4 regions of the Rahnella variigena genome follow, and region 1 is predicted to be linked to each of the others. Evidence: predicted binding sites of a transcription regulator. Region 1 holds the regulator's gene; each other region holds the start of a gene.

Region 1 (5,885 bases):
CAGCGTGGCGAATCCTGGCCAGGCAGAGGACTTCCTGACCACGATCAACCCGGAATCGCTGGTGATTGCTCACGGTTTTGTTGAACCTTCTCTGGTGGCAGCTCAGGCTGAAATCAGCCTGCAGTTCGAGCGTGAAGGTTACTTCTGCGCCGACAGCCGCTACTCAAGCGCTGACAATCTGGTGTTCAACCGTACCGTTGGTCTGCGTGATACCTGGGAAAGCAAACCCGTCGCGTAATTGCCTCTGAATGGCTTGTTTGAACGACTGATGAAACGCAGCTCCGGCTGCGTTTTTTTTATGTCTGCTATTTCTGTCTGCTGGTAATGACATGTGCATGGTGATTTTGTTTTTCATCGCGAATTAATGTGTTTTTGATGTTTACTTTTAAACCCTGTTTTTTGTGTGCTGAAACGTTTAAATGAACGCTTAAAACTATCAATTCACTGATTATGTTATTTATTTTAGTTACTCCTCCGCTTAACTCTTTCCTATGGCATTTTGTTACACTTTTTCATCTTTATGTGCACTTTGTCATACTTCAGCGATCAATGAGTAATTACTCATTGATAATTCGCGTCGCGAAAAATACTCTTGAACGTGATTTAACCGGTTACGCCTTTGGCGGCCGCTTTTAATACCCGTTTGGGTTTTGTTGGTATTTTTTAGTCAAAGATGAGGAATTTCTATGCACAAGCACCTTAACAGGGGCAGGGGATCGGCTTACCTGAAACCTGCACTATATTCTCTTGCCGGCACCTTATTGGGTGGCGGAATGATGTTTTCTGAAGATGCCAAAGCGGCAGGTTTTATTGATGATTCGACGCTGACCGGCGGTGTGTATTACTGGCAGCGTGAGCGTGACCGCAAGGACATGGATCCGGCGAGCGACAACTACAAAGACTACACAACCAACCTTTCACATTCTACCGCTAACCTGAATCTCGATTTTTCTTCCGGCTATGCCTGGGACATGTTTGGTATTGATATCGCAGCCTTTACGGCGATAGAAATGGCCGAAAGCAGCGAAAGCGGACATCCCAACGAAATCGCTTTCTCCAACAGCAACCGTGCTTACGACGAAGATTACTCCGGCGATAAAAGTGGGGTCAGCCTGTACAAAGCCGCCGGTAAATTTAAATACGGCGGATTCTGGGGGCATGCCGGTTACATCCAGCCAACGGGCCAGACACTGATTGCACCGCACTGGAGCTTCATGCCGGGAACTTACCGCGGTGCGGAAGCGGGCTACAAGCACGATTTCGGTGATCCGGGAGAGTTGAGTTTCTCCTACATGTGGGCGGATGAATATAAATCTCCGTGGCATCTGGAAATGGATGATTTCCGCCAGAACGATAAGAAAACGGGCGTTTCATACATCCACTCTCTTGGAGCGAAATACGACTTCAAAAACGACTTTGTGCTGGAAGGCGCTTTTGGTCAGGCTGAAAGTTACGTCGATCAGTATTTTGCCAAAGCGTCTTACAAAATCGATCTGATGGGCAATCCGCTGACCACCAGCTACCAGTTCTACGGTGCGGAAGATCGCATCAGCAATAAGAACGATCCGAACAGCTTGTATGACGGGATGGCCTGGTTGCAGGCGCTGACTTTCGGTTACACCACCGGTCAGTTTAACTGGCGGCTGGAAGGTACGATGGTCAAAGCGGAAGGTAATCAGGGCTACTTCCTGCAACGTATGACCCCGACGTATTCCTCCTCCAACGGTCGTCTTGACGTGTGGTGGGATAACCGTTCGGACTTCAACGCCAACGGCGAGAAAGCGGTGTACGCCGGCGTACTTTACGATCTGGCGAAATGGGATCTGCCGGGCTTTGCCGTCGGGGGTTCTTACGTTTACGCGTGGGACGCCAAACCGAGTACCAACGCCGCTTATGACCAGAGCCAGCGTCTGAAAGAGAGCGCCTGGAGCCTGGATGCGCTTTACACCATTCAGGAAGGCCGCGCGAAGGGGACACTGTTCAAACTGCATTACACCCAGTACGACAACCACTCGGATATTCCGAGCTGGGGCGGGGGTTACGGCAACATATTCCAGGATGAAAAAGACGTGAAATTCATCGTTATTGCTCCATTCACTATTTTCTGAGGTCGTTATGTCGATGAATAAATTACTGATGATGGCGGTATCGGCTGTTCTGCTGGCAGGCTGTGCGCCTACCGCCGATCAGGCACAGATTTCGCAAACGCGTGAAGACTACCGCACCTGTATTAACTCTTCAGAAGGTAATCCGGACAAACTGGCGACCTGTCAGGTGTTGCTGAACAAGCTGAAACAGGAAAAAGCACACCAGAAATTTGCGGAACAGGAAACAGTTCGCGTGCTGGATTACCAGCGCTGTCTGACGGCGCGCAAAACCGGTGATGGTCAGGCATATGCGGCGGATTGCGGTAAAATCTGGCAGGAAATCACATCCAATAACGCGCCTGCAATGGCGAACTAATAGCAGATTTTTGTAAAAGCCTTAGCTGGCAAAAACATCATTATCAAAAGCGAAACCCCGGCTTGCCGGGGTTTTTTACGTCGGCAAGCGGCGTCTGTGTTCGGGGTGAAGCACAGGCATAAAAAAACCGCTTTCCAGCGGTTAGTTTATTTAGAACATTTGCGACAATCGAAGCTGTGCAAATTAATGCGCAGGTTTGTCATTGTGCAAAGATTCATCTTCACGGCAGTCGCCTGCTTCACAGTGACCGTACAGGTACAGACTGTGGTTGGTCAGTTTGATGCCATGTTTTTTAGCAATCTCACGCTGACGACCTTCAATATATTCGTCACGGAATTCAATCACACGACCGCAATCCAGGCAGATCAGGTGATCGTGGTGATGTTGCTGAGTCAGTTCGAATACGGACTTGCCGCCTTCGAAGTTATGACGGGTGACGATACCAGCATCATCAAACTGGTTCAGAACACGGTATACCGTGGCCAGACCAATTTCTTCGCCCATATCAATCAGTTGCTTGTACAGATCTTCCGCACTAACGTGATGACCTTCCGGCGCTTGCAGCACTTCCAGGATTTTGAGGCGCGGAAGCGTGACTTTTAAGCCGGCTTTCTTCAGTGCGGTGTTGTTGTCAGTCATGCGGATTCAGTCCTGTTACTATGTGCTAATCAAGTTGAGGCATGCAGCCTGTGGCATCGGCGGCACAAAATTGTTCGTTTACTGTTCTTCGTTTAAGGGAAGTGTGCCCATTCTCGTAAACGACAGCCTGTTAATAAAGATCACAAATTGCCTGTCACACTAATAATGCAACGACTTGATCGATAGAAAAAACAGATGAACTCAGTGTACCTTGATACGACCGAAAGTTACAATTTTGTAGCGGTTAAATTGTTAATTTCAGTAATAGTTTGGCCCTTCAATTGTAGAATAAATCCTCAGGGCCAACAGGGTTTTAGCCGATAATTTCTGAAAGGCTGAGTTCTTCTGTGATCTGTTTCACCCACGCATCAACACGTTCAGCGGTCAGTTCCGGCTGACGGTCTTCGTCAATTGCCAGTCCGATGAAGTGCTTATCATCTGCCAGGCCTTTGGATGCTTCAAAGTGGTAACCTTCAGTTGGCCAGTGTCCGACAATCACTGCGCCGCGTGGCTCAATGATATCGCGCACGGTACCCAGTGCATCGCAGAAATACTCGGCATAGTCTTCCTGATCGCCGCAGCCAAACAGGGCAACCAGCTTACCTTCGAAATCTATCTCTTCGAGCGACGGGAAAAAGTCATCCCAGTCACACTGCGCTTCACCGTAATACCAGGTTGGAATTCCGATCAGCAAAATATCGAATTTTTCCAGATCCTCTTTGCTGCTCTTCGCAATGTCATGCACCTCAGCCACATCTTTACCCAATTGTTTCTGGATCATTTTAGCGATGTTTTCGGTGTTACCTGTATCGGATCCAAAGAAGATACCTACAACGGCCATAAGATTATCTAACCTCTTGTTCTAAATGAAGTGCCCTGCATTGCAGGCAATAATAGCGAAGATGATAACAAACTCGCGAGGCGGAGAATATGCTTCTGCTCGCCTTCTTAACTGGGGAATAAGTTTATCGGGCAATATTTTAAAGTGTTATCGCCATCGTGTGCTTATCAACCACAGGGTTCCTGAGGTCATAAGCAAAGTGAAGAAATAAACCGGCTCCTTCCTTAAGTTTACGCATGTCCCGCCGATAGATGATGCGAGAGCAATCTCAACATAATAAAGAAATCGATGCCCGGAGAGGTGTTCAAACATGTCCGGGGGCGTAAGCCTGCTGGTTACCTGTTTTGATTCTCCGCATCCCCGTCAATCCTCAGACCAGAAACAGTCCTGTTTCGAGAGAGGCATATCGTGCAGTTTTTAAAAAATATTACCATCAGGGCCGCTTTATTAACCATTCTTGGCATCTTCTGCGTGATGTGGGCCGGTGTTTCCCTTTATACCGTCACATCACTTGGCACATTAACGCAAAATACCAGGAACAGTACCGAACTGGTCAACAACATGACGCTGATCAGCAAAGGTAACGATCAGTATTTCCGTACCGTGACGCGTCTGAGTCGTGCGGTTGCACAGCTTCAGGCTGACCCGTCAAAGGGCCCTGAAATTTTTGACAGCGCCAAACAATCTCTTGATGGACTGACTCAGGCGCTGGCTGATTTTAAATCAGTACCCCATCCGGGCCTGGAAGAATCAGCCATTCAGGAACTGCAGACCAGCTGGGAAAACCTGCTGACACAGGGCGTTACGCCGTTATTCAATGCTGCCAGCAGTAAGAATATCGACACCTATAACCAGTTAGCCAACACCACGGTTCCGGCGCTGAGCCGCACTTTTGGTTCATCAATGGAAAAAGTCAGCAGCCAGATTTCAGTTGATTTTCAGGCCGCACAAAATGAATCCAATCATCTGACCTACATGAGCAAAGTGATCCAGCTGAGCGCATTTGGTATTGGTTTGCTCCTGTTGCTGCTGACCGACCGCTATCTGGTGATGGCGCTGGTGAAACCGCTGGATAAAATCCGCGATCAGTTCGCGGTGATCGCCAGCGGTGACCTGACGCAGTATATGGAAGAGTTCGGTAAAAACTGCGCCGGTAAACTGATCCCGCTGCTGAATGTGATGCAGGCGAGTCTGGTGAATACGGTGCAGACGATCCGTAACTGTACTAACCATATCTATCAGGGCGCATCGGAAATTTCAGCAGGGAATAATGACTTGTCTTCGCGTACCGAAGAACAGGCTTCTGCTCTGGAAGAAACTGCAGCCAGCATGGAAGAACTGACAGCGACGGTGAAACACAATGCCGATAACGCACATCACGCCAGCCAGCTGGTGATTGAAGCCTCCGGCACAGCGCAGAAGGGCGGAAATATTGTGGCGGACGTGGTCAGTACCATGAAAGACATTTCCGGCAGCTCAAAGAAAATTGCTGAAATTACGTCGGTCATCAACAGCATAGCTTTCCAGACCAACATTCTGGCGCTGAACGCCGCAGTTGAAGCCGCACGTGCGGGCGAACAGGGGCGTGGATTTGCGGTGGTCGCCAGCGAAGTGCGCAATCTGGCACAGCGCAGCGCCCAGGCGGCGAAAGAAATCGAATCCCTGATCAGCGAATCGGTTTCCCGCGTCGACAGCGGTTCTAAACTGGTTGAAAACGCCGGTCTGACGATGAATGAAGTGGTGCGCTCAATTACGCATGTCACGGATATCATGGCGGAAATTGCTTCGGCATCTGATGAGCAAAGCAAAGGCATCGGTCAGGTGGCGGTGGCGATCACTCAGATGGACAGTGTGACGCAGCAGAACGCCTCGCTGGTTGAAGAGGCATCGCAGGCTGCGGTTTCTCTGGAAGAACAGGCTGCATTACTCAACAACGCCGTGG
Region 2 (5,885 bases), 1.7 Mb from region 1:
GACTGATGGCTTTGGGGTACTTATCTACTCCGCCTTCAAGACGCGCAAAACCACGCTTAAGCCAGCCGGACATTGCCGTCCACCAGACAGGCGCACGCCAGTCGATATTGCCGACAATCGGTTTAAAAATGCGGCCCAGCAGACCCAATACAAAGGCCAGCACGCGCAGGATGCCTTTTATCAATGTAAAAGGCAGACGAAGTAAGAATTTTAATAAATCCATTTGTACCTGTACCCCAATCCCTGTAGACGGTTAAACGCGAGAGATATTTTTATTTAATTCATTATATTACGTGAAATATCTGAAGGTAAAAAAACGTAAGAAGCAGCACAGAAGGATAATAGCTCTCTGGCTAAAAAGCCATCATATAAAGCGTAGCAGTGAGTCAGACTTTTCGGTCAATTTGTGCGCTGTCAGGAAAGCGATTGTGTGAAACAATGGCGGCAGATTTCTGTGCAGGAAAACAGTGAGAAAGTGACAGGTAATATGAAAACGAAACTGATTACCCGTGAAGGCTACGACAAGCTCAAAACTGAGCTCGATTTCCTGTGGCGTGAAGAGCGCCCGGAAGTGACCAAAAAAGTGACCTGGGCCGCAAGCCTGGGCGATCGCAGCGAGAATGCCGATTATCAGTACAACAAGAAACGGCTGCGCGAAATCGACCGCCGTATCCGCTATCTGACCAAATGTCTGGAACAGCTGCGCATCGTCGATTATTCGCCGCAGCAGGACGGCAAAGTGTTCTTTGGCGCCTGGGTGGAAGTCGAAAACGACGACGGCGACATCAAGCGTTTTCGCATTGTCGGCTATGACGAAATTTTTGGCCGCAAAGACTACATTTCTATCGATTCCCCGATGGCACGCGCCCTGCTGAAAAAAGAAGTCGGCGACAGTCTGGTGGTGACCACGCCAGCCGGCGACGCGACCTGGTACGTCAATGAGATTGACTACGGGAAATGATCAGCTAACTCTCAAAACGCGCAGACGGGCGGCCTGATGACTGGCATTTTCGGTCTTCAAACCGTATAACTGTGCCCTGCTTTTTTAACGAATAAAACTGATACCAGACCTATGAATGATCAACTGAGCCGCATTATCGCAAGTGAATTGCAGGTTCGCCCGGAGCAGGTTGCTTCCGTGGTGCGTCTGCTGGATGAAGGTAATACCGTGCCGTTTATTGCGCGGTATCGTAAGGAAGTCACCGGTGGGTTGGATGATACCCAACTGCGTCAGTTGGACACCCGTCTGGGTTATTTACGTGAGCTGGAAGACCGCCGCCAGACTATCCTCAAGTCCATCGAAGAACAGGGCAAACTGAGCGACGATTTAGCGAAAGCCATTAAAACCACGCTGAGCAAAACCGAGCTGGAAGACCTGTATCTGCCGTTCAAACCGAAGCGCCGCACGCGCGGGCAAATCGCTATCGAGGCGGGGCTGGAACCGCTGGCAGAATTGTTGTGGAACGATCCGCAAAACGAACCTGAAACCGCCGCCGCGAAGTTTATTGATGCGGATAAAGGCGTCGCCGACACCAAAGCAGCGCTGGATGGCGCACGCTACATTCTGATGGAGCGTTTCGCTGAAGATGCGTCGCTGCTGGCGAAAGTTCGTGATTACCTGTGGAAAAACGCCCATCTGACCTCCCGCATGGTCGAGGGTAAAGAGCAGGAAGGCGCGAAATTCCGCGACTACTTCGATCACCATGAACCGATTTCTCAGGTGCCTTCTCACCGTGCGCTGGCGATGTTCCGTGGCCGCAATGAAGGTATCCTGCAGCTGGCGCTGAATGCCGATCCGCAGCATGACGAGCCGCCGAAAGAAAGTTATGCCGAACAAATTATCATCGACCATCTGGGTCTGCGCCTGAACAACGCGCCAGCCGACGTCTGGCGCCGTGCCGTGGTCAACTGGACATGGCGCATCAAAGTGCTGCTGCACCTTGAAACCGAGCTGATGGGCACCGTGCGCGAACGCGCTGAAGATGAAGCGATTAACGTATTCGCCCGCAACATGCATGATTTACTGATGGCTGCGCCAGCGGGTATGCGCGCAACCATGGGCCTGGATCCGGGTTTACGTACCGGTGTTAAAGTCGCCGTTGTGGATAACACCGGCAAACTGGTGGATATCGATACCGTTTATCCCCACACCGGCCAGGCTGTAAAAGCCGCACAACAGGTTGCCGCGCTGTGCATCAAACATAATGTCGAACTGGTCGCTATCGGTAACGGTACCGCTTCCCGCGAAACCGAGCGCTTCTTCCTCGAACTGCAAAAACAGTTCCCGGCGGTCAAAGCGCAGAAAGTGATCGTCAGTGAAGCCGGTGCGTCGGTGTATTCCGCTTCCGAGCTGGCGGCGCTGGAATTCCCGGATCTGGATGTTTCGATTCGTGGTGCCGTTTCCATTGCGCGTCGTCTGCAAGATCCGCTGGCTGAACTGGTGAAAATCGACCCGAAATCCATCGGAGTCGGCCAGTATCAGCATGACGTCAGCCAGTCTCAGCTGGCGAAAAAACTCGATACCGTCGTCGAAGACTGCGTGAACGCAGTGGGTGTGGATCTGAATACCGCGTCCGTTCCGCTGCTGACCCGCGTGGCTGGTCTGACGCGCATGATGGCGCAGAATATCGTTAACTGGCGCGACGAAAACGGTCAGTTCCGTAACCGCGAACAGCTGCTGAAAGTCAGCCGTTTGGGGCCAAAAGCCTTCGAGCAATGTGCAGGCTTCCTGCGTATCAATCACGGCGACAACCCGCTTGATGCCTCAACGGTTCACCCGGAAACCTATCCGGTGGTCGAACGCATTCTGGCAGCGACGCAACTGGCGCTGAAAGAACTGATGGGCGATTCGAATGTGCTGCGCGGCCTGAAAGCCAGTGAATTCACTGACGAACAGTTCGGCGTGCCGACTGTTACTGACATCATCAAAGAGCTGGAAAAGCCGGGGCACGATCCGCGTCCTGAGTTTAAGACCGCGACCTTTGCCGATGGTGTGGAAACCATGAATGACCTGATGCCGGGCATGATCCTTGAAGGTTCTGTCACCAACGTCACCAACTTCGGGGCATTCGTGGATATCGGCGTACATCAGGATGGTCTGGTTCACATCTCATCACTGGCGAATAAATTCGTTGAAGATCCGCATACCGTGGTGAAAGCTGGCGATATCGTCAAAGTCAAAGTGATGGAAGTCGATCTGCAACGTAAACGTATCGCGCTGACCATGCGTCTGGATGAGCAACCGGGCGAAGCACCGGCACGCCGTTCTTCCGCGCCAGCGTCAGATTCGCGTGACAATCAGAAACGCCATACACCAAACAAACCTGCGGGACGCAATGCCGCACCGGCGGGCAATAATGCGATGGCCGATGCTCTGGCTGCCGCTCTCGGCAAAAAACGCTAATTTCTCGTTTTTTCCTGCAAAACGGAAGCCGCTGATATTCAGCGGCTTTTTTTATGTGTCTTTTTTCGACACTTTTTAAAGTCTCTCCTATTGAATCAATCACTGAGGTAAATCAATAAATCCTCACTGTTGCAGGCTTAGGATAGCGACGCGGTGGAGATTCCCGTGAAGAGGCCCCCCTCTTTTATTTTGTCTCCACACGCGTACTAATTATGATAACTATTCTCGTTTGTACTTCTTTGCGTATTCAGTACGCCGTCAGCCTCAGGCTGGCAATTTCGCACCAGGGACAATTTCTGAGCAATATTTCACGAGCAGTGAAATCAACGGGCACGGAAGCGCGGCGTCACCTTTGTGACGCTGCCCCCAAAATGCCTGAACGCTTCGCGAGGAACTATGCAACTTCAATCAAAATGTGCTTATAAAATCACCGGCTTTTCTCATGAAATCAGTCCGGCCTATCGCCAGAAACTGCTGTCTCTCGGCATGCTTCCGGGATCATTCTTCAACATCATCCGCGTGGCACCGATGGGCGACCCGGTGCAGATAGAAACCCGCCGCACCAGTCTGGTCGTGCGCAAAAAAGACCTCGACCTGCTCAAGCTTGAGCTTCTGGCCTGACCTTTCTGATGGGTTTCTGAAAGATTGTTTAGCGCGGCTCTGTTGAGTCTTCCGCGTTTTTTCCTTTCTCACACGTAGATCTGAACGTATGAAAGCACTGACTATTGGCCTGATTGGTAATCCCAACTCAGGTAAAACGACCCTTTTCAACCAGTTAACCGGTTCGCGACAACGCGTCGGTAACTGGGCTGGCGTCACCGTTGAACGTAAAGAAGGCCAGTTCGCCACCGCAGACCACCAGATTACGCTGGTCGATTTGCCCGGCACCTATTCACTGACCACCATCTCCGAGCAAACCTCGCTCGATGAGCAAATTGCCTGTCATTACATTCTGAGCGGCGACGCAGATCTGATGATTAACGTCGTGGATGCCTCAAACCTTGAGCGCAACTTATACCTGACACTGCAACTGCTTGAGCTGGGCGTGCCCTGCATTGTCGCGCTGAACATGCTCGACATCGCCAAAATTCAGAACATCAATATTGATATCCCGGCGCTGTCTGCACGCCTGGGCTGCCCTGTTGTTGCCCTGGTGTCTACCCGCGCCAGCGGGATCAAAGAACTGAAAGCGGCCATTGATGAATTGCCACAAGTGGCCGCGCTGGAACGTGTGAAATATCATCCGGTGCTGCAACAGGAAGTGGAAGTGCTGGCCACTGAAATGCCGCAAGATATGACGCTGCAACAGCGTCGCTGGCTGGCTTTGCAAATCCTCGAAGGGGATATTTACAGCCAGACGCACGCAGGTAACGCGCAGGCTTTACTGCCGCAGGTGAAAGCCCGTCTGGTAGAGCAAAAGCTGGAAGATCCGGCGCTGCTGATTGCCGATGCGCGTTATCAGAGCATTGCGTCACTGTGCGCGGACGTCAGTAACTCGCACCTCACCGCGCCCAACAAGCTGACGCAGGTGCTGGACCGCGTGATCCTCAACCGTTTCCTCGGCGTACCGATCTTCCTGCTGGTGATGTATCTGATGTTCGTGCTGGCGATCAACATCGGCGGCGCGTTGCAACCGATTTTCGATATTGGCTCGGCAGCAATTTTCATTCAGGGTATGCAATGGGTTGGCTTCACCCTGCACTTCCCGCAGTGGCTGACCATTTTCCTGGCACAGGGCGTGGGCGGCGGTATCAATACGGTTCTGCCGCTGGTGCCGCAAATCGGCATGATGTATCTGTTCCTCTCCTTCCTTGAAGATTCCGGTTATATGGCCCGCGCCGCGTTCGTGATGGACAGGCTGATGCAATCGCTGGGTCTGCCGGGTAAATCTTTCGTGCCGCTGATTGTTGGCTTTGGCTGTAACGTGCCGTCCATTATGGGTGCCCGTACGCTGGATGCCCCGCGTGAACGCCTCATCACCGTGATGATGGCGCCGTTTATGTCCTGCGGCGCACGTCTGGCAATTTTCGCGGTGTTTTCTGCGGCATTCTTCGGGCAAAGCGGTGCATCCATCGTGTTCTCGTTGTATCTGCTCGGTATTGTGGTCGCTATCCTGACCGGCCTGCTGCTGAAATACACCATTATGCGCGGTGAAGCCTCGCCGTTTGTGATGGAACTGCCGGTGTATCACGTTCCGCACCTGAAAAGTCTGCTGCTGCAAACCTGGCAGCGTCTGAAAGGTTTCGTGCTGCGCGCCGGTAAAGTGATCGTGATTGCGAGTATTTTCATCGGCGCACTGAACAGCTTCTCGTTCAGCGGTCAGGCGGTGGATAACATCAATGATTCTGCACTGGCCTCGGTCAGTAAAGTACTGACACCGGTGCTGGCGCCGATGGGCGTACATTCTGACAACTGGCAGGCGACCGTGGGTCTGGTCACCGGCGCGATGGCGAAAGAAGTGGTGGTCGGTACGCTGAACACG
Region 3 (5,885 bases), 710 kb from region 1:
CCGGTTTCAGCCATCATCTCGCCCCGGCAGGCTTTTGACCGTCTTTCCTAAGAAAGGCGTCAGGACAGACAGGTGCCGGACAACATCGCAAATAAGAAGAAAGTGGAGAATGGAATGACAATGAACACACCGATGCTGGTGACGTTTTGTGTTTATATTTTCGGGATGATTTTGATAGGACTCATCGCGTATTTACGAACCAAAAACTTTGATGATTATATTCTGGGTGGACGCAGTTTAGGCAGCGTGGTGACCGCGCTTTCAGCCGGTGCTTCTGATATGAGCGGCTGGCTGTTAATGGGGTTACCGGGCGCGATTTTTATTTCCGGAATTTCCGAAAGCTGGATTGCGATTGGTCTGACGATCGGCGCGTATCTGAACTGGAAACTGGTGGCGGGGCGCTTACGTGTGCATACCGAAGCCAACAATAACGCACTGACGCTGCCGGATTACTTCACCCACCGTTTTGAAGATTCCAGCAAGCTGCTGCGTATTATCTCGGCAATCGTGATTTTGGTGTTCTTCACCATTTATTGCGCTTCCGGCATCGTGGCCGGTGCGCGTCTGTTTGAAAGCACCTTTGGCATGACGTATCAGACGGCGCTGTGGGCCGGTGCGGCAGCGACCATCATTTATACCTTTATCGGCGGTTTTCTGGCGGTCAGCTGGACAGATACCGTGCAGGCCAGCCTGATGATTTTCGCGCTGATCCTCACGCCGGTGATCGTTATCCTCGCCGTGGGCGGTATTGATACCTCAATGATGGTTATCAAGGCCAAAAACCCTGAGTACACCGATATGTTTAAAGGCATGAATCTGGTGGCGATTTTGTCACTGCTGGGCTGGGGGCTGGGCTATTTTGGTCAGCCGCACATTCTGGCGCGTTTCATGGCCGCCGATTCTCATCACACTATCCGCAGCGCACGTCGCATCAGTATGACCTGGATGATCTTTTGTCTGGCCGGCACTATCGCAGTGGGCTTCTTCGGGATTGCATACTTCAGCAATAATCCGGGTGAAGCGGGCAACGTGACCCAAAATGGTGAGCGCGTGTTCATCGAACTGGCGAAAATCCTGTTCAACCCGTGGATCGCCGGTATTTTGCTGTCCGCCATTCTGGCTGCGGTGATGAGTACCCTGAGCTGCCAGCTGCTGGTGTGTTCCAGTGCGATCACAGAAGACTTGTACAAAGCGTTCCTGCGTAAAGGCGCGAGTCAGCGTGAACTGGTCTGGATTGGTCGTCTGATGGTGCTGGTGGTTGCGCTGGTAGCGATTGCGCTGGCAGCCAATCCTGAAAACCGGGTGCTGGGTCTGGTGAGTTACGCGTGGGCTGGTTTCGGTGCGGCGTTTGGTCCGGTTATCCTGATTTCGGTGATGTGGAAACGTATGACGCGTAACGGCGCACTCGCGGGCATGATCGTCGGTGCGGTCACGGTTATCTTGTGGAAACAATATGGCTGGACTGAACTGTACGAAATCATTCCGGGCTTTATCTTTGCTTCGCTGGCAATCTGGATTGTCAGCCTGATGGGACGCAAACCTTCTGCTGCGGTGGAAGAGCGTTTCACGACGGCGGAAGCAGAATACAACACCATTTAACACGCGGCCTTTATAGCCGTAACACATTTTGCCGTAACGATTTTTTAGCCGTTACAACAATGCCGAACGGGGTCGTCTGACCCCGTTTATCAGACTCTCCCGCCACACTTCTCATCACGCTTCTCATCACGTGTTTCATCAGACGTTTCATTAAAGAAAATCCCGCTCTGTCATTTCATGCGCATTTCCACGGACGCCTGCAAAAAAGGGTCGGTTACCTCTTGTATTTCTTTTGGCAAGAATGATAATCACTATCGTTTCTTTTTACTTTTCTTTACAGAGCCCTTACAGTTTTTGCCGATTCATGGGGTCAGGAGTTATCGCTATGTTCGTTCCGTTTCTCATTATGTTTCGCGAAGGGCTGGAAGCGGCGCTGATTGTCAGCCTGATCGCCAGCTATTTAAAACGGACGCAACGCGGGCAGTGGCTCGGTGTGGTCTGGATTGGCGTGTTCGTTGCTGCGGCGTTATGTCTGGCGCTGGGGCTGTTCATCAACGCCACCACCGGTGAATTTCCGCAAAAGCAGCAGGAAATATTTGAAGGCATCGTCGCCGTGGTCGCGGTATGCATTCTGACTTACATGGTGTTCTGGATGCGCAAAGTGTCGCGTTCCATCAAGGTGCATCTGGAAGGCGCAATTGATAATGCGCTCAGTTCCGGGCGCGGGCAGGGCTGGGCGCTGGTGGCTATGGTGTTCTTTGCCGTCGCGCGTGAAGGCCTGGAATCGGTGTTTTTCCTGCTGGCGGCTTTCCAGCAAGACGTGGGAATAGCTGCACCCATCGGCGCCATGCTCGGGCTGGGCGCGGCAATCGTGCTGGGTTTCCTCATCTACTACGGCGGTGTGAAACTGCATCTGGCAAAATTTTTCAAATGGACCAGCCTGTTTATCCTCTTCGTTGCGGCCGGTCTGGCGGCAGGTGCGATCCGCGCATTCCACGAAGCGGGATTGTGGAACGGTTTACAGGACATTGCGTTTGATTTGAGTAATACGCTCTCCACGCATTCCCTGTTCGGCACCTTGCTGGAAGGGATGTTTGGTTATCAGGAAGCGCCAAGTGTGAGCGAAGTGCTGGTCTATTTCCTGTACCTGATCCCGGCGCTGTTCTTCTTTTTCATGCCTCAGGGAAAATCCTCTGTGGCCGCCCCGGCCTCTGCCGGGCAAAAAACACAACGTTGATTTCATCCACTTCTCATCACCTTGCCTTTGCCATGGAGTTGTACATGCCACATTTTCGCCGTAAAGCTTTACAGATTGCACTGCTGTCTCTGCCGGCTTTTGCGCTGAGCGCAAACGTACTGGCAGCCGACGTTCGTCAGGTCAAAATTACTGTCAACGATAAACAGTGTGAACCGATGGCGCTGAGCGTCCCGGCCGGTAAAACACAGTTTGTTATCCACAACGACAGCCAGAAGAACCTGGAATGGGAAATTCTGAAAGGCGTGATGGTGGTGGAAGAGCGTGAAAACGTCGCGCCGGGCTTCACTCAGAAAATGACCGCCAATCTGGAGCCGGGCGAATATGACATGACCTGCGGCCTGCTGAGCAATCCGAAGGGCAAACTGACCGTGACCGCAGAAGGCGCGGCGGCTTCCGCTAAACCGGACGCGATGGCGCTGGTCGGGCCGATTGCAGAATATAAAGTGTATGTGACTCAGCAGGTTGGCGAACTGGTTTCCCACACCAAAGCGTTCACCGATGCTATTAAGAAAGGCGACCTGGCGAAAGCGCAGTCTCTTTACGCATCGACCCGCGTTTACTATGAGCGCATCGAGCCCATCGCGGAATTGTTCTCAGATCTGGACGGCAGCATTGATGCCCGTGAAGACGATTTCGAGAAAAAAGCGGAAGATCCAAACTTCACCGGTTTCCACCGTCTGGAGAAAATCCTCTTCGCAGATAAAACCACTAAAGGCGCGGAGCCTTTTGCTGACAAGCTGTATACCGACACGGTTGATCTGCAAAAACGTATCACTGACCTGACCTTCCCGCCTAGTAAAGTGGTCGGCGGTGCAGCAGGGCTTATCGAAGAAGTGGCAGCCAGCAAAATCAGCGGTGAAGAAGACCGTTACAGCCGCACCGACCTGTGGGATTTCCGCGCTAACCTCGACGGCGCGCAGAAAATCGTAAACCTGCTGCGTCCGCTGCTGGAAAAAGCCGACAAGCCGCTGCTGGATAAAATCGACGCAAACTTCAAAACTGTCGATTCTCTGCTGGATAAATACAAAACCAAAGACGGTTACGAGAACTACGAAAAACTATCCGATGCCGACCGTAACGCCATGAAAGGCCCGATCACCACGCTGGCTGAAGATCTGGCTAAACTGCGCGGTGTGCTTGGTTTAGATTGATACTCTTAAGCTCCCTCCCCTGCGAAGGGGAGGGTTGGGGTGGGGTATTAAAGTAAAATTCAGCGGCTAAAGTGTGCCTAACCCCCAGTTTTGTTATTAATACCCCCTCCCAACCTCCCCCTTCGCAGGGGGAGGAGCGTTACACCGAGGCATAGCAATGAGTCACAAAAACAATAATCAGGACGACGTTTCTTCTTCACGCCGCAGCTTGTTAAAAGGCGTGGGATTGTTAGGCGGGGCATTTGCCCTGGGCGGTGCAGCGACTGCGCAGGCTGAGAAAGCACCCGGAGCAAAAAAAGAGTTCACGCCAGGCACCGTTTCCCCCGACGAACGCTGGGGCAAGCAACCGTATTATGGCGAACATCAGGCGGGAATTTTAACGCCGCAGCAGGCCTCGATGATGCTGGTGTCCTTTGACGTGCTGGCCACCAACAAAGCTGATCTGGAGCGTTTATTCCGTCTGCTGGATTCCCGTTTTGCATTTCTGACTACCGGTGGCACCGCGCCGTCACTGGATCCGAAATTCCCGCCGATGGATTCCGGAGTGATGGGCGCTGAAATTTATCCCGATAACCTGACCATGACATTGTCCGTCGGCGAATCACTGTTTGATGAACGTTTCGGACTGGCGCCGCATAAGCCGCTGAAATTAAGCCGCATGACGCGTTTTCCGAATGATTCCCTTGATGCGAAACTGTGTCACGGTGACCTGTCATTGCAAATCTGCGCCAACAACAGCGATACCGTGGTTCACGCATTGCGCGACATCATTAAATACACGCCGGATTTGCTCAGCGTGCGCTGGCGTCGTGACGGCTTTATCTCTTCTCATGCCGCGCGCAGTCAGGGCAAAGAGACGCCGATTAACCTGCTGGGCTTTAAAGACGGCACGGCCAATCCGGATTCCAGAGACAAGCCGCTGATGGATAAAGCCATCTGGGTGACGCCAGATCAGGCAGAGCCAGCCTGGACAACGGGTGGCAGCTATCAGGTGACACGTCTGATCCCGTTCAAAGTGGAATTCTGGGACCGCACGCCGTTGCAGGAACAGCAATCCATTTTTGGTCGCCATAAAGCCACCGGCGCGCCACTGGGCATGGAAAAAGAGCACGATGTGCCCGATTACACCCAAGACCCGGAAGGCAAAGTGATCCCGCTGGACGCGCATATCAGGCTGGCTAATCCGCGCACTAAAGAAACCGACGACAATCTGATGCTGCGTCGTGGTTACAGCTATTCGCTGGGCGTGACCAATTCCGGCCAGCTGGAAATGGGGCTGATTTTTGTCTGTTATCAGCATGATCTGGAAAAAGGCTTCCTGACGGTGCAAAAACGCCTGAACGGTGAAGCGCTGGAAGAATACATCCGCCCGAATGGCGGCGGCTTTTTCTTCACGCTGCCGGGCAATAAAGATGAAAGTCACTACCTCGGACAATCTTTGATCGAAGCATAATTGAGCTCCTCCCGCTGCGAAGGGGGAGGAACTCAATCCTGAAATGCTTTTTACGGCTGGTTACGCAATTCACGACCTGTTAATACTCCGCTTAATTCCTGAAAATCTCAGTAATGTCATGATGATAAATCGCGTAAATGATTTATCACGATGCCAGTTCTGAGATTGCTATGACCATCAACCATTCCCGCAGAAAACTGCTGATTTTCGGTATAGGACTGTCGCTGACGGCGCCGCGGCTTTACGCTGCGCAAAAGGCGGTACGTATTACCATGACGTCGGATGCCAGTCAGATCCACGTTGAATTACCCGCAGCCGATAAGCGTTGTCGCGTGTTTACGCTTAGCGCGCCGGAGCGGGTGGTGATCGACATGCCGGTGACGTCTTTTCCCCCAGAACTGGAACATGCGCTGACCGTGGTGCGGCAGAAATTCCCGTGGGTGGCAGAAGGGCGTCTTGCCCATTTCAGCCCGGACGTGGCGCG
Region 4 (5,885 bases), 2.0 Mb from region 1:
AATACAAGGACATGGGAGTGCTCGAATGTAGTGAGTTATGATTATTGCGCGAGCAGTCTATTCTGAGATTTATCTCAAAACAAGACGATTTTCATAGTCTGCTAACATTCCATTAATCATTCAGACATAGATGTTAAGAAAATGCGTAGCGAGATCAGAAAGCTAGGAAAAACGCCGGCTGGCGGCCAAATTGTAAAACAATGCATCCGGCTAAAAATTTGCGTCAGGTCAGCGTATTTTTCCCCGCGAAATGGGGCATTTGGCGGCTTTTTCAGCGCTTGAATTCAGAAACGGATTTAGCCGTTGACAGGGGTAGCGACGTTTCATATTATGCGCCCCGTTCACCCGTTTTTACGGGCATGAATTGGGGGTATAGCTCAGCTGGGAGAGCGCTTGCATGGCATGCAAGAGGTCAGCGGTTCGATCCCGCTTATCTCCACCAACTTCCTTTCCAGAGCAAGTTGGCTGTTTCCCTACCAGGGGAAACAAAAGAAGTAAAATGTGGACTACCTCGTGTGGGGGTATAGCTCAGCTGGGAGAGCGCTTGCATGGCATGCAAGAGGTCAGCGGTTCGATCCCGCTTATCTCCACCAAATATTAAAGAAACCCGCTTCGGCGGGTTTTTTGCTTTCTGCGATCCGGTGATTTCCTCACGTTCCGTTTATCCCTGAATTACCGCCATAAAAAAACCCGCCGGAGCGGGTTTCTTTGTCTTTCAGTCGTTTGCTTGCTTACGCCAGTACCAGACCCGCGATAGAAGCAGATAACACGCTGACCAGCGTTGAGCCGTACAGCAGTTTCAGGCCGAAGCGTGAAACCACGTTGCCCTGGTGCTCGTTCAGGCCTTTGATCGCGCCGGCAACGATACCGATAGAAGAGAAGTTTGCGAAAGACACCAGGAACACGGACAAGATGCCCACGCCGCGTGGTGACAGTTCGGTCGCAACTTTCTGCAGATCCAACATCGCAACGAATTCATTGGAAACCAGTTTGGTTGCCATGATGCTGCCTACCTGCAAGGCTTCGTGGCTCGGTACGCCCATCATCCATGCGAATGGATAGAAGACATAACCCAGCACGCCCTGGAAGCTGATGCCGAATACGACGTCGAACAACGCATTCAGGCAGGAAATCAATGCGATGAAACCAATCAACATGGCTGCAACGATGATAGCCACTTTGAAACCGGCCAGGATGTATTCACCCAGCATTTCAAAGAAACTCTGACCCTGGTGCGTGTTACCGATTTGCAGGTCTTCTTCTGAATCAACTTTATAAGGGTTGATCAACGACAGTACGATGAAAGTACTGAACATGTTGAGCACCAGCGCAGCAACAACAAAGCGCGGTTCCAGCATGGTCATGTACGCACCCACAATCGACATAGAAACCGTCGACATGGCTGTGGCTGCCATGGTGTACATACGTTTTTCAGACATTTTGCTCAGAATATCTTTATACGCGATAAAGTTTTCTGACTGACCCAAAATCAGGGAGCTGATGGCGTTGAAAGATTCCAGTTTTCCCATGCCATTAATTTTCGACAGAACCGTACCGATAATACGGATGACGAAAGGCAGTACGCGAATGTGCTGTAAAATACCGATCAGTGCAGAGATAAACACGATCGGACACAAGACTTTCAAGAAGAAGAACGCTAATCCTTTATCGCTCATGCCTCCAAATACGAAGCCGGTCCCTTCCGCAGCGAATCCTAATAATTTCTCAAACAAGTCTGAGAAGCCTTTCACAAAACCTAAACCTATTGAAGAGTTCAGGAAGAAATAGGCTAATAAGACTTCGATGACCAAAAGCTGAACAATGAAACGTAAACGGATATTCTTCCGGTCACGGCTCACCAGTAAAGCGAGTGCAGCGACAACGGCCAACGCTAATACAAAGTGCAATATTCGGGACATGGGTGCTCCAAATTAGAGGCAGGCTATATTTCGACGGACATTTTATGTAACGCGTACATTTAAAACGTGAAGTCGATTGCAAATATAGAAATTACAAACACGAATTGCAACAAATCGCGGCCTATCACACAAAAAATCAAGATGTTAATAAAACTAAGCACAATTAGCTTTCCTGTGCTAGTTTTATCATGTGCCGTAATGCGTTCTGAATCTGGCCTGTAAATGTCTGTTTTAGGAAAGTGCGCTGCGTCTGGCTTTCTGAAGTCGGGTGAGCGATTCACCTTTCAGTTATCACCCTCTCGCTTACTGCTACTGCCTATCAGAGTAATTACTCAGATCATTCTAAATGCACTTGATAATCATTATCAATTAGATATGATTGATGTAAGCGTAATAATTGTAAGGGTTAACTAACTATGCTGAACAGCCGGGCCGAATCCTCAGGCCGCGCGTCCAGAAAGATGAAGCTTTCACTGATGGGGCCAGCCTTTATTGCCGCCATCGGCTATATCGATCCGGGCAACTTTGCGACTAACATTCAGGCCGGTGCCTCTTATGGCTATCAGTTGCTATGGGTGGTGGTCTGGGCCAACGTCATGGCGATGTTGATCCAGCTGTTGTCTGCCAAACTCGGTATTGCGACCAGTAAAAACCTCGCTGAACATATCCGCGACCGCTTCCCGCGCCCGGCTGTCTGGGCTTACTGGGTACAGGCGGAAATCATCGCCATGGCCACCGATCTAGCTGAATTCATTGGCGCGGCGATCGGCTTCAAATTGCTTCTCGGCGTCTCGCTGTTACAAGGCGCAGTGCTGACCGGGATTGCCACCTTTATTATCCTCGGGCTGCAAAAGCGTGGGCAAAAGCCGCTGGAACTGGTGATCGCCGGTTTACTGCTGTTTGTCGCAGCGGCTTATATTGTCGAATTGTTCTTCTCGCAGCCAAGCATGATGGCGCTCGGCAAAGGGATGCTGATCCCCTCTCTGCCGACGGCGGATTCCGTCTATCTGGCTGCCGGTGTGCTCGGTGCGACCATCATGCCGCACGTCATTTATCTGCACTCTTCGCTGACCCAGCGGGGCGGTGAGGCATCTAAAGCGCAGCGTTATTCCGCCACCAAGCTGGACGTCGGTATTGCGATGACCATTGCCGGTTTCGTGAATCTGGCGATGATGGCAACCGCTGCTGCCGCGTTCCATTTCAGCGGACACAGCGGGATCAGTGAACTCGATGAAGCCTATCTGACCCTGCAACCCTTGCTCGGTCACGCCGCTGCGACCACTTTTGGTCTGAGCCTGGTGGCTGCCGGTTTATCGTCGACCGTAGTGGGCACACTGGCCGGACAGGTGGTGATGCAGGGCTTTGTGAAATTCTACATTCCGCTGTGGGTGCGCCGTACGGTCACCATGATGCCGTCATTTATTGTAATTTTGATGGGATTAGACGCCACACGTATTCTGGTGATGAGTCAGGTATTGCTGAGCTTCGGGATTGCGCTGGCGCTGTTGCCGCTGCTGGCCTTTACCGGTAACCGCAGCCTGATGGGCGATATGGTCAACACCAAAACAGTGCAGTGGGCGGGGCGGCTGATTGTGCTGATAGTCGTCAGCCTCAACCTTTATCTGCTGATTGGCATGCTGAAATAGAGTCCTGAAAACGTCAGGCAATAAAAAACGGGACAGTTTGCGCTGTCCCGTTTTCTTTTCTGTCATTCATTTGATTAATGACGGTGATCGCCATGCCCGCCACGGTGATCGTCGTGGCCGCGTCCTTTGTCATGTCCGTGACCGTGACCGCGCCCGTGGTCATTATGCGGACGCCCATGGTCGCCATGATAATAATGCGGCGGTGGCATCGGGCGACGCGGCGGATGGCGCTGATCCCACCAGCCCTGATCGCGCCAGCGGTAACCATCCCAGTAATGACCACGCGGCCCACGGTAACCATAATGATGACCGCGATAGCTATTCCACCAGCCAGGATTACGCCAGTCATAGCCGTCCCAGTAATAACCCCGGTTATCACGGTCACCGATATTGATAGAAAGGCCTGGCGTATTCAGGCTGAAGCTGCTGGCCTGCACGGTGGGTACCGCCGCAGGGAGCAGGGCAAAGAACAATGTGGCGAATAATACTGGCTTTAACATGAGCGGCCCCAGATTCCTTATAATTTATGCTGATAGTTATAAGGTGAAGCGGGCACGGGTTCTATTGCTTACAATCCTGTTTTGAATGATTTACGCGCCTTAACGCAAAGCTTACACACTCTCCATAAAGGCGCTTTTTTTGCTCATTCGGGTAAGCGTTTACACCAGAATGCCTTCGATTGATGCCAGCTCTTCTGCGCTGAACTGACGGTTGGCGATCATGCCCACCGCATCATCAATCTGGCTGGTTTTACTGGCACCAATCAGCACGGAGGTCACGCGGTCGCCGCGCAGAACCCACGCCAGTGCCATCTGCGAAAGTTTCTGACCGCGCGCCTGCGCAATCTCATTAAGCTTACGCACTTTCTCCAGCTTTTCTTCGGTCAGCTGATCGGTGGTCAGGAATTTACTGTCGCTGGCGGCTCGTGAATCTTGCGGAATGCCTGCCAGATATCGGTCTGTCAGTACGCCGCCCGCCAGTGGCGAGAAGGCGATTGAACCCACACCATTATCCGCCAGCGTATCCAGCAGATCCGCTTCTACCCAGCGCTCAAACATGGAATATTTCGGCTGATGAATCAGGCACGGCGTGCCGAGATCTTTCAGGATGTCGAAGGCTTTTTTGGCGCGCTCAGCCGGATAATTCGATAAACCGACATACAGCGCTTTGCCCTGACGCACGATCAAATCCAGCGCTGCCATGGTTTCTTCCAGCGGCGTATCCGGATCCGGGCGGTGATGATAGAAGATATCCACGTACTCCAGACCCATGCGTTTCAGGCTCTGGTTCAGACTGGCGACCAGATATTTTTTCGAACCCCAGTCACCGTAAGGGCCGTCCCACATGGTGTAACCGGCTTTGGAAGAGATGATCAGCTCATCGCGATAAGGCAGTAAATCTTCCTGCAGGATGCGGCCAAAATGCTGTTCCGCAGATCCCGGAGGCGGGCCGTAGTTATTGGCGAGGTCAAAATGAGTGATCCCGTGGTCGAAAGCATGGCGGATCAGTTTCCGGCCATTCTCAAAATGGGCGTTATCGCCGAAGTTGTGCCACAGGCCGAGTGAAACGACAGGCAGTTTTAAACCGCTCTGGCCGCAGCGACGGTATTCCATATTTTCGTAACGGGTTGGACTGGCTTGATACACCATGTGAGTCCTTATAATAAATTCAGGAGTGAACAGAAGGTTAACAATGTCATAAAAAAACGATTTTAGTGTATGCGCTTTCACAAGCATTTCCAGCTATTCAGATCACATCCGGAACAATCCTTAAGCTCATGGCGGTTGATCACCGTGACTATTCTTCCTGCGTATTACCGTAACTGCTGAATAAAACGCCCTGCGTTAATCCGGTGCAGGGCTGTAACTCTGCGTTTCCAGCACCTGTTTCGGATAATAAATATCCTATTTCCCCAAGTAGAGTAATACTTCAGTTAGTGGGATTAACTGTTTACACAATTTTTAACAGAGGATCGTCATGGAAAATGAATACACCGTAGGTGACTATCTTTTAGACCGCTTGTCATTTAGCGGGATCTCCGAACTGTTTGGCGTGCCGGGTGATTACAATCTGAAATTCCTCGACAGCGTCATTAACCATCAGCAAATCACCTGGATCGGCTGCACCAATGAATTAAATGCTGCTTATGGCGCAGATGGCTATGCGCGTACCAAAGGGATTGCGGCATTGCTGACCACCTTCGGTGTCGGCGAGCTGAGTGCGCTGAACGGTGTTGCCGGCAGTTACGCCGAATATGTGCCGGTGGTGCATATCGTCGGTGCACCGGCGCTGACGTCGCAACGTAAAGGCGAGTTGCTGC

The links. Region 1 encodes Fur, which represses iron uptake genes when iron is present. Its sites were predicted from a motif close to ATAATAATGAGAACNACTATCAA; they were not measured.
Region 2: feoA (ferrous iron transporter A) is a predicted target of Fur. The motif match lies at 3,610-3,632, and genes of this name have one in related genera.
Region 3: efeU (iron uptake transporter permease EfeU) is a predicted target of Fur. The motif match lies at 1,835-1,857, and genes of this name have one in related genera.
Region 4: CKQ54_RS19045 (Nramp family divalent metal transporter) is a predicted target of Fur. The motif match lies at 2,266-2,288, and genes of this name have one in related genera.

What each region holds. Positions count from the first base shown of each region.
Region 1 covers NZ_NSDJ01000001.1:2,101,936-2,107,820, forward strand. The annotation lists gene glnS (glutamine--tRNA ligase) at 1-238, shown strand, start outside; gene chiP (chitoporin ChiP) at 687-2,108, shown strand; gene chiQ (ChiQ/YbfN family lipoprotein) at 2,122-2,463, shown strand; gene fur (ferric iron uptake transcriptional regulator) at 2,647-3,102, opposite strand; gene fldA (flavodoxin FldA) at 3,416-3,943, opposite strand; gene CKQ54_RS09700 (methyl-accepting chemotaxis protein) at 4,352-5,885, shown strand, end outside.
Region 2 covers NZ_NSDJ01000001.1:417,260-423,144, forward strand. The annotation lists gene CKQ54_RS02040 (alpha-2-macroglobulin family protein) at 1-223, opposite strand, end outside; gene greB (transcription elongation factor GreB) at 488-961, shown strand; gene CKQ54_RS02050 (Tex family protein) at 1,073-3,403, shown strand; gene feoA (ferrous iron transporter A) at 3,800-4,024, shown strand; gene feoB (Fe(2+) transporter permease subunit FeoB) at 4,113-5,885, shown strand, end outside.
Region 3 covers NZ_NSDJ01000001.1:2,808,478-2,814,362, forward strand. The annotation lists gene putP (sodium/proline symporter PutP) at 115-1,599, shown strand; gene efeU (iron uptake transporter permease EfeU) at 1,925-2,776, shown strand; gene efeO (iron uptake system protein EfeO) at 2,821-3,948, shown strand; gene efeB (iron uptake transporter deferrochelatase/peroxidase subunit) at 4,106-5,401, shown strand; gene CKQ54_RS13140 (N-acetylmuramoyl-L-alanine amidase) at 5,674-5,885, shown strand, end outside.
Region 4 covers NZ_NSDJ01000001.1:4,147,528-4,153,412, reverse strand. The annotation lists gene CKQ54_RS19070 (formate/nitrite transporter family protein) at 1-13, opposite strand, end outside; tRNA gene CKQ54_RS19060 (tRNA-Ala) at 367-442, shown strand; tRNA gene CKQ54_RS19055 (tRNA-Ala) at 518-593, shown strand; gene CKQ54_RS19050 (NupC/NupG family nucleoside CNT transporter) at 732-1,919, opposite strand; gene CKQ54_RS19045 (Nramp family divalent metal transporter) at 2,336-3,565, shown strand; gene CKQ54_RS19040 (DUF2502 domain-containing protein) at 3,640-4,065, opposite strand; gene mgrA (L-glyceraldehyde 3-phosphate reductase) at 4,225-5,214, opposite strand; gene CKQ54_RS19030 (alpha-keto acid decarboxylase family protein) at 5,543-5,885, shown strand, end outside.